Regions from separate parts of the Bacillus safensis genome, predicted to be linked through region 3. Evidence: riboswitches for the same ligand, from Rfam matches in the RefSeq annotation. Region 3 holds a riboswitch; each other region holds the start of a gene.
The links. A riboswitch is a leader RNA that binds a small molecule or an ion and turns the genes downstream of it on or off. The one in region 3 is predicted to bind thiamine pyrophosphate.
Positions count from the first base shown of each region.

Region 1: another riboswitch for thiamine pyrophosphate. It lies ahead of thiC (phosphomethylpyrimidine synthase ThiC); the one in region 3 lies ahead of thiT (energy-coupled thiamine transporter ThiT).
Region 2: another riboswitch for thiamine pyrophosphate. It lies ahead of tenA (thiaminase II); the one in region 3 lies ahead of thiT (energy-coupled thiamine transporter ThiT).

Region 1 covers NZ_CP154909.1:2,418,672-2,421,954, reverse strand. The annotation lists gene safA (SafA/ExsA family spore coat assembly protein) at 1-151, shown strand, start outside; gene AAYR28_RS12455 (YhcN/YlaJ family sporulation lipoprotein) at 285-902, shown strand; gene AAYR28_RS12450 (LysE family transporter) at 948-1,580, opposite strand; TPP riboswitch at 1,816-1,924, shown strand; gene thiC (phosphomethylpyrimidine synthase ThiC) at 2,051-3,283, shown strand, end outside.
Region 2 covers NZ_CP154909.1:3,515,990-3,519,272, reverse strand. The annotation lists gene AAYR28_RS18120 (type 1 glutamine amidotransferase domain-containing protein) at 1-287, shown strand, start outside; gene AAYR28_RS18115 (hypothetical protein) at 429-1,556, shown strand; TPP riboswitch at 1,613-1,716, shown strand; gene tenA (thiaminase II) at 1,804-2,490, shown strand; gene AAYR28_RS18105 (ECF transporter S component) at 2,487-3,086, shown strand; gene AAYR28_RS18100 (ABC transporter ATP-binding protein) at 3,061-3,283, shown strand, end outside.
Region 3 covers NZ_CP154909.1:2,730,548-2,733,830, reverse strand. The annotation lists gene AAYR28_RS14095 (GNAT family N-acetyltransferase) at 59-613, shown strand; gene AAYR28_RS14090 (hypothetical protein) at 573-761, opposite strand; gene thiT (energy-coupled thiamine transporter ThiT) at 854-1,429, opposite strand; TPP riboswitch at 1,528-1,629, opposite strand; rRNA gene AAYR28_RS14080 (16S ribosomal RNA) at 2,065-3,283, shown strand, end outside.

The DNA.
Region 1 (3,283 bases), 310 kb from region 3:
TGATGGCATGAAGCATCATCAGCCTTGGCCAGGACATGATCCGAATCCTGTTCCTTATGGCCAAATGGGGGCTTATCCAGCTCAGCCTTATATGCAGCCATATCCAGGTCAATCCGTTTTTGCAAGGCCGGAGGAAGAGGAAGAAGATTAATGACAGAAGGAACGATCTCAATCGTTCCTTTTTTTGTTTATAACTGACAGCTTGATTTTTTTCCTAACTGTACATGCTAAAACAGAGCCTGTTTCGCGCTCATGAGATTGAATTTGTACAGGGGGTTTTTCGTTTGAGACAAAAATGGCAAAAAACAATCGCATTAGTGCTTCTTCCTATTGGTTTAACGGCATGTGGTGCAAATAATAACGCAGGTGTCGATACACGTCATAATCAATCAGGCCAGCCGGTTGGTTATCATTCAAATCAACGAGCAGAAGACAACAACCAAGATCATCAAGGACCAGTTTCTGAACTTATGGAGGGAATGAACGGGAGAAATACAACAAATGTTGATTACCGTACACGTCCTCAAACGGATGATCGAATGCCTCTCACAGGTGGAGATGGACGCTACAGTCATGGAGATATGAATTATCATAACCAAATGTCGTTCTCAGGCTATGATAAACAAGAGAACATTCAGCGTTCAAGAAAAATTGCCAACCGCGTCAATAAAATGAATCACGTGGCAGACTCTCAAGTCATGGTGACGGATGAGAATGTGTATATTGCCATTAAATCAGATGGCCGCCTGACGTCAGAAGGCGTATCACAAGTAGAAGAAGCAGCGACTCGTTATGCGGATGGAAGAGCAGTCCAAGTCATAAAAGATGAAGGTGCATTCACACGCTTTAGAGACATGAGAAGAACGCAATTTGAAACAGGCCAAACAGGCATGACCCGATAGTTTGACACAAAAAGGCTAAAGTTCATCACGAACTTTAGCCTTTTCTTAAAAATAAACCTTGATGCCTATATAAAATTCGTAAAAGAAATAACAGCCAAACCCTAGTAATAAAATACCAGCAATAATGGATGTCCACTTGATCATCGTCCGATTCATCACTTTTCTTGTTAACGATACAAGTGTGAGAAGACCGATGTCATGAAGGAAAATCCCTGCCAAGATACCGCCGGCAGCCAGCATAAATTCAGATGAATCTGTTTTTGTATACGCATCCGCAAGTACAGCACCAAAAACAGAAACCCAGAACACAAGATTTCCAGGAGATACCGCCACGAGCAAGCCGTTTCGATATGTTTTTGCGAATGATTTATTGACCTTTTCTCCTGCTAAATGGATATCTTGATCCGCGTGTTTAATGGAGTCGTATGCGAGAATCATTAAAAATACAGCTCCGATCAGCCAGAGCGGGATTTGAACAAACGGCAAAGATAAAAACTGAGCAAATCCAGCATATAAAGCCAAGATAAGTAATAAGTCTATGGTCATACCGCCTGCTCCGACAGTTAAACCATGAAAGAATCCGTTTTTGAGTCCCTGTTTTGTCATTTCAACCGTGATCGCTCCAACAGGCAGAGCAATTGAGAATCCTACGACGATAAATGTGAGAAATGTTTGCAATCGACTAGAACTTCCTTTGAATAAATTGTATAAAAATTCTCCGTTTAGATTAATTATACATAATAGGAGAAAAGGATCAACGATTATTTCAGATTTAATTGAAATGAGAGAGACAGATCATGTATAGAAATCTGTATATCAATATAATCCATAAAGCTTGTAGGGGAAAGGAACTATTTTCCTGAATCTTCTTTTCTTCATGATGTCTCTATGCTACACTGATGTGGAAATCAATAAAAATGACTAGGGGTGCCCGTAAATGGGCTGAGAGAGAAGCATAAACTTCTTAACCCTTTGGACCTGATCTGGCTCGTACCAGCGTGGGGAAGTTGAAGATGATGCATGTATCCTATCAATGATATGCATGTTTATTTCTGACGACGAAACCAGGTTCTTTAAATAGAGCCTGGTTTTTTGCTGGTGCTGATTCCATCCTGTCCGGTGACAAGAAGAAAAGGAGAGAACAGCAAATGAAGGAAAAGAAAAGTGTCCCATCCAACCAATCATTATTATCCAGCTTTGATGGCAGCCGAAAGGTGTATGAGAAAGGATCAAGGCCCGATATCTTAGTGCCGAAAAGAGAGATTGCGCTCTCACATACTGTGACAGAGGCGGGCGACATAAAAAATGAACCAGTCCGTGTATACGATACGAGTGGACCGTACACTGATGAGAACGTTCATATTGACGTCACAAAAGGATTAAAGCGTCTTAGGGCAGCATGGATTGAAGAAAGAGGAGATACAGAAAGCTATGAAGGGCGTCATGTAAAACCGGAAGATAACGGATATCGGTCAAGGGAGAAGGAGTCCTTCCATTCTGTCCAAACTGATTTTCATCATAAGCCGCTCCGCGCGAAACAAGGAGCGCGCGTGACGCAAATGCATTATGCCAAAAAAGGCATCATTACGCCTGAAATGGAGTTTATCGCAATAAGAGAAGAGCTAAGCCCTGAGTTCGTTAGAGAGGAAGTAGCGAGCGGAAGAGCCGTTATTCCTTCGAATATTAACCATCCAGAAAGTGAACCAATGATTATCGGAAGGAATTTTCATGTCAAAATCAATGCGAATATTGGCAATTCAGCTGTCACGTCATCCATTAATGAAGAGGTAGAAAAGATGACATGGGCGATCAGATGGGGGGCAGATACAATGATGGATCTGTCTACTGGAAAGGATATTCATACAACGAGAGAATGGATCATTCGGAATTGCCCAGTTCCAGTAGGAACCGTTCCTATTTATCAGGCCCTTGAAAAAGTGAATGGAGTCCCAGAAGATTTGACGTGGGACGTGTACAGGGACACATTAATTGAACAAGCAGAACAAGGTGTAGATTATTTTACAATTCATGCGGGCGTGCTGTTAAGATATATTCCGCTAACAGTTGATCGGGTGACCGGAATTGTTTCAAGAGGCGGGGCAATTATGGCAAGATGGTGTCTTGCTCATCATCAAGAGAATTTCCTCTACACGCACTTCGAAGACATTTGTGAAATTATGAAAACGTATGATATTGCCTTTTCACTTGGAGATGGACTAAGACCAGGTTCGATTGCTGATGCCAATGATGAGGCGCAGTTTGCAGAGCTGGAAACGTTAGGTGAGTTAACAGAGATCGCTTGGAAACATGATGTGCAGGTGATGATTGAAGGGCCCGGTCATGTGCCAATGGATAAAATTAAAGAGAATGTGGACAAGCAA
Region 2 (3,283 bases), 790 kb from region 3:
CCGTTTGTCATGGCGTTTCAGCATTCGTTGATGTGAAGGATGAAAATGGCAAATCATTTATCGAAGGCAAAAAAATCACAGGCTTCACAAACGAAGAAGAGGAAGCCGTGCAGCTGACATCAAAAGTTCCATTTTTATTGGAAACAAAACTTCGTGAGCAGGGGGCAGCGTTTGAAAAAGGAGACGCCTTTGCGCCATTTGCTGTCGTTGACGGACAAATCATCACTGGACAAAACCCGGGATCAAGTGCAGAAACAGCACGCTTGTTTGTCAAAACTATTGCATAAAACGATCAAAAACCAGTCGTGACTCATGCGGCTGGTTTTTTTGTTATAAAAATGTCCCAAAAAAGACCAAAACAGTAATTAGAATAATGGTAAAATAATCACAGGGTAAAAAACCCAAATGAGGAAAAAGGGGATGTTCCTGTGAGAGCATTTTATGTCAAAATCACCGCAGCTTTACTATCTGTTTTACTCGTCGCAACAGGTTTGTTGTCACCAGCATTAAAAGCAGAAGAAGCACCGAAATCAGAAGGGAAAATATCACCACTGACGGAAAAAGCGATTCAGCAAGTGCAAGAATCGTTTGAAAAGCAGGATGAAGGAACCGCTATTCAACAGAAGCAAGTGAAAAAATCATTTAAAGTGAATAAGAAGAAAGGAATCAGTATCAAACGAAAAGCTGCTAAAGAAGGCAAAATGCGCACGTCTGCCGTTCGCTCCATTGATGGACTAGCTATTAATCAATCGGCTGTCTTAACAGAGGACGACCCAGTTGATTTATGGTTTTTAAGCACATCTTCACCTCAGGCACTCATCAGCCGGATTACCTCTTCAAACCCTGATTATTTTGTTCAATTATTTGTTGTTGATTATGAAACAGGACAAGCCTACCCGACAGATTTGATTCAACCGGCAGGCAGCCTGCTTGGATTGACCAACTTACCAGCAGGTGATTATGCATTCGGTATTACAAGCGGCGGAGAATTTGGAGATTCCTACACGATACAAGTAAATGCAAAAAACCCGCCCAATTTCACGGGGGCTGTATCTCTTTCGTCCACCTTGCAATATTTTGTAGCTGAGTATGCAAACGGTGATGTATTTGCAAATGGTACAAAAGTATACAATAAGCAAACAAAGACAGCAAATTATGAATGGGAGCGTGTTTTTTATTTCTCTTATGATGGAAAATACGAGCAAAGAACTCATTCAATCTCAAGTGTGAAAGTAAAAAACATTTCGGCTCCTGTGTCATACTCAGCTCCTTATGCGAGCTCCTCAGAAGCCATCCTCGTTTACTTAGATGTTGAGACATTGTTTATGTACCATCAATCATCATATGCAAGCGGGCAATATTACCATGATACCTTTGTTGATACACTCGGGAAGACAACACCAAGACGCTTAGATATTGATGATATGACAAATTACGGTGATCATATTTTAGCTGTAGATTTAAAAACAGGAAAGCCGATTGATTTCTTCAGTGTGCTGAATTTCTACTATGCTGCAGGGATCGAGAAGCTGCCAACAATCAGAACGTTGAATTAAGAAAGGCGGTTGACATCAAATCGCCACATGTGTAGAGTAAAGATAATTAAATGACAAAAGTCCACTAGGGGAGTCATGTATGACTGAGACAAGAGAAAATCTTGGACCCTTTGAACCTGATCTAGTTCGTACTAGCGGAGGGAAGTGGAGCTGGACCTTGTCTTATTCATGATTGAATTGATAAGAAGGCCGCTCCATTTGGGGTGGCTTTTTCATTTATTCAACTGAAGAAGAGGAGGCTTTTTTTATGACATTTTCTACGCAATTAAGGAAAGAAGCAGAACCGTTATTTGAAGCCATTTATCAGCATCCGTTCGTCAGAGGCCTGGCAGCAGGAAAGCTGGAAAAGGAACAAATCATTCATTACGTCAAACAAGATGCAGAATACTTACAAGCATTCATTAAAATTTATGCAGCAGCGCTCAGCAGATGTACAGACAGAGAGGATATTGCGTTTTTTCATCAGCAGATTGCGTTTGTACTAGATAGTGAGACGCATCCTCATCAAAACCTTTGCCGAGTGGCAGGAGTAGCATATGATGAGCTCCAAGGTGCTTCTTTGGCTCCGAGTGCTCATCACTATATTCATCACATGCTGCAAGTCGCGCAAGAAGGCACGCTTGGTGAAATCATCGCTGTCCTGCTTCCATGTCCTTGGACATATTGGGAAATAGGGAAACGAATGCTTACAGATGTGCAGCCAGACCCGTCACATCCGTTTTATGAGTGGATCACGTTTTATGGAGGATTAACCGATTCTGTTACAGGTGAGCTTTGCAAGCGGCTCGATCAGTTGGCGGAAGCAGCAAGTGAGAAGGAAAAGGAAAAAATGAAACAGCATTTTATCTTAAGCTGCCAGCTCGAGTACAAGTTTTGGGAAATGGCCTTTACTGTTGAAGAGTGGCCAGTTCAACTGGAGGTGCATACATCATGACATGGAAGATGAAAGAAGTCGTCCTTGCAGTGATTTTATCCGTTGCGTGCGGTGTGATCTATTTAGGATGGTCCACGCTATACTTACCGATTACAGCACTTGTGGGCCCAGCAGGAGGCAACATCATGTTTGGAATATGGGTCATTGCCAGTCCAATCGTTGCATATATCATTCAAAAGCCGGGAGCTGCTCTGATTGCGGAAACAGCCGCCGCTGCTGTGGAATTATTGACAGGAAGCCACTTTGGACTTTCAGCTCTGCTGATTGGTGTATGCCAAGGGCTTGGGGCAGAAATCGCCTTTGCTCTTTTTGGTTATAAACGGTATCGCATGTGGACACTGATGCTCTCTGGTGCCTTTGCCGCTATCGGAGCGATGTCTTACAGTTTCGTGGCAAAAGGCTTTGGATATTACACGCCTCAAGTTTTACTTATGACGCTTGTGACTCAAATCATTAGTGGAATGATACTTGGCGGCTGCCTTGCGAAAGTGGTGGTGGACGCACTATCCAAAACAGGTGTACTGAATCAATATGCCATCATGAAAGAAAAACGAAACAAAGGTGAACAGCATGAATTCATTTCTCGCGTGCAATGAACTCTCTGTCCGTTTTTATGAACAGCCTAAGCCCGTTTTGCATCAAATCTCCCTTACGATTCAAAAAGGGGAAAAGGTGCTTATTTTAGGACCGAGCGGAAGCGGGAAATCCACGCTCATTTCGGTTCTGGCTGGAATCATTCCAGAGCATGTGGAAGCAGACATGCAGGGTGAAGTGGTGCTGCAAAGACATACAG
Region 3 (3,283 bases):
GTAATAGGAATTTATGATAATGAAGATAGGGTGTAAAAAACTAAAAGGAGTGGTGCGGATGAAGGTGAGACATGCTGTACATCAAGATATTCCTAAAATCGCCGAAATACATGTGAAGAGCTGGCAAACGACTTATCAAGGCATTATTAATCAGGATTATTTGGATGGTTTAAATATAAAAGATCGGAAAGAGAGCTGGAGAAAAAGATCGCTTGAAGGCACGTTTGTCGCAGAAGATGCGGATGGCGTATTTGGTTTTGCTTCTTTCGGAAAACAACGTGACGAACGTTATTCTACATATGATGGAGAGCTGTATGCCATCTATTTATTACAACAGAAACAGAAATCAGGTGCGGGTATTGCTTTAATTGCTAAAGGTGTCGATTATTTAATAGAAAAAGGGTATCAGAGGTTGATGCTATGGGTGTTTGAGCAAAATTCGGCAAAACAATTTTATCAAAAACTTCAACCTAGTTTTGTCGTTACCAGCCAGTTCGAGCTGGCTGGCGAGAACCATAATGAAATAGGGTATGGATGGGAGCTCTCTATATTGAATAACCATGTACAGCGGATTAAATCGTCAGCTTCCAGTAATAATGAGAGAAAAAAGTGAAGAGCACAGCAAGCAGCATGTAAGAAATAAACGGTGAAGCTTCTACTTTTCCTTTCACGCCTGCTATTTTTAAAGCTTCATAGAAACCTGCCAAAAAATAAGCAAGACTGAGAATATAGCAGCACAGCATAATGGAGTAAGGGCTCATTGTCGTACCTCCAGCATGAAATCTTCTATTATTAATAGATTCCATAGAGCAGCAAATTATGCATAAAAAAATAACCAGCTGAAATCAGCCGGTTATTTTTGACGAGGAAAAACCAAACGAGATGCACTTGGGATGAGTATACAAAGAACGATACTGCAAATAATAAATGAAGGAACCATATATGTGCTGTTATAAATTAAAGAGTAGACCCATCCTGGTGTTCCTTTCGGTGCATATTGAGAGAAGAAAACGACGCCAGAAATAAAGAACGTCAGCAGTCTGAATAAACTAGCAACAAAAACAGCTAAGGTAATATAGAAGAATTGCTGTTTTCGCTTTTGATCCTGAATGGCTTTTTTGATCAGTCCAGAAAACAGGCCGCTTAAAGAAATGACAACGGATGCAACGAAGTAATCGAGGAATCCTTGAACAGGTGTAGCGATGATCGGGCTATTCATCAGCTGAAGACCTGCGATTAACACACCGATGATAAATCCGGTAGATATTCCCCATCTAATAGACATGAGAATAACGGGAATCATAATCAGCGCAAGAGAACCGCCATTGGGCATTCTTAAAAAGAGACCTGATAAGTAATCTAATACAAGAGCAAGTGAAGTCATAATCGCGATTTCCATCAGTCGTACCAATTGATTTGATTGCTGCATAAAAAAATCTCCTTTTTCATGAATTGAGCAAGGAGAGACCGTGTAAGGATGAGTATGTTATTCATAGAAAAACATATCGATTTGAATACACCGTATGTATTCAAGTGATTCCACATTCCTACTTCAGTATTAACTGACAGGTTCAAAGGGTCAGAACAACGAATGTTCACTCTCAGCACAAAGCTCCCCCTGCGGTTATTTAGTTTCAATCTATTATAAATATACTAAAGACCTGCAGGATCAACAATAGACAATTCCCGAGATAAGCAGCATTTGTATCAATATATAGGAAGAGATAAGGAAAAATAAATTATTTAGAAAAAATACTTGTTTCTTCTTTCAAAAGGTGTTATATTTGTATTCGCCGCTGAAACAGCGCGGTTGATAAATAACATTAAGAAAAAAGTTGTTGACTTTATCTTGATAGAATGTTATATTAATAAAGTCGCCTCTGAGAGACGACGAAGATGATCTTTGAAAACTAAACAAGACAAAACGTACCTGTTAATTCGAGTTTTTATAAAAAAATCCTATGAAACTTCATAGGTAGTCAGTCAAACTGGCGAGGCAGGAAATGATCACATGCTAAGTTCGCTACATCGTGTAGCAACGCATGTGTGATATGCATCCTGCATACCTCGGAGAGTTTGATCCTGGCTCAGGACGAACGCTGGCGGCGTGCCTAATACATGCAAGTCGAGCGGACAGAAGGGAGCTTGCTCCCGGATGTTAGCGGCGGACGGGTGAGTAACACGTGGGTAACCTGCCTGTAAGACTGGGATAACTCCGGGAAACCGGAGCTAATACCGGATAGTTCCTTGAACCGCATGGTTCAAGGATGAAAGACGGTTTCGGCTGTCACTTACAGATGGACCCGCGGCGCATTAGCTAGTTGGTGGGGTAATGGCTCACCAAGGCGACGATGCGTAGCCGACCTGAGAGGGTGATCGGCCACACTGGGACTGAGACACGGCCCAGACTCCTACGGGAGGCAGCAGTAGGGAATCTTCCGCAATGGACGAAAGTCTGACGGAGCAACGCCGCGTGAGTGATGAAGGTTTTCGGATCGTAAAGCTCTGTTGTTAGGGAAGAACAAGTGCGAGAGTAACTGCTCGCACCTTGACGGTACCTAACCAGAAAGCCACGGCTAACTACGTGCCAGCAGCCGCGGTAATACGTAGGTGGCAAGCGTTGTCCGGAATTATTGGGCGTAAAGGGCTCGCAGGCGGTTTCTTAAGTCTGATGTGAAAGCCCCCGGCTCAACCGGGGAGGGTCATTGGAAACTGGGAAACTTGAGTGCAGAAGAGGAGAGTGGAATTCCACGTGTAGCGGTGAAATGCGTAGAGATGTGGAGGAACACCAGTGGCGAAGGCGACTCTCTGGTCTGTAACTGACGCTGAGGAGCGAAAGCGTGGGGAGCGAACAGGATTAGATACCCTGGTAGTCCACGCCGTAAACGATGAGTGCTAAGTGTTAGGGGGTTTCCGCCCCTTAGTGCTGCAGCTAACGCATTAAGCACTCCGCCTGGGGAGTACGGTCGCAAGACTGAAACTCAAAGGAATTGACGGGGGCCCGCACAAGCGGTGGAGCATGTGGTTTAATTCGAAGCAACGCGAAGAACCTTACCAGGTCTTGACATCCTCTGACAACCCTAGAGATAGGGCTTTCCCTTCGGGGACAGAGTGACAGGTGGTGCATGGTTGTCGTCAGCTCGTGTCGTGAGATGTTGGGTTAAGTCCCGCAACGAGCGCAACCCTTGATCTTAGTTGCCAGCATTCAGTTGGGCACTCTAAGGTGACTGCCGGTGACAAACCGGAGGAAGGTGGGGATGACGTCAAATCATCATGCCCCTTA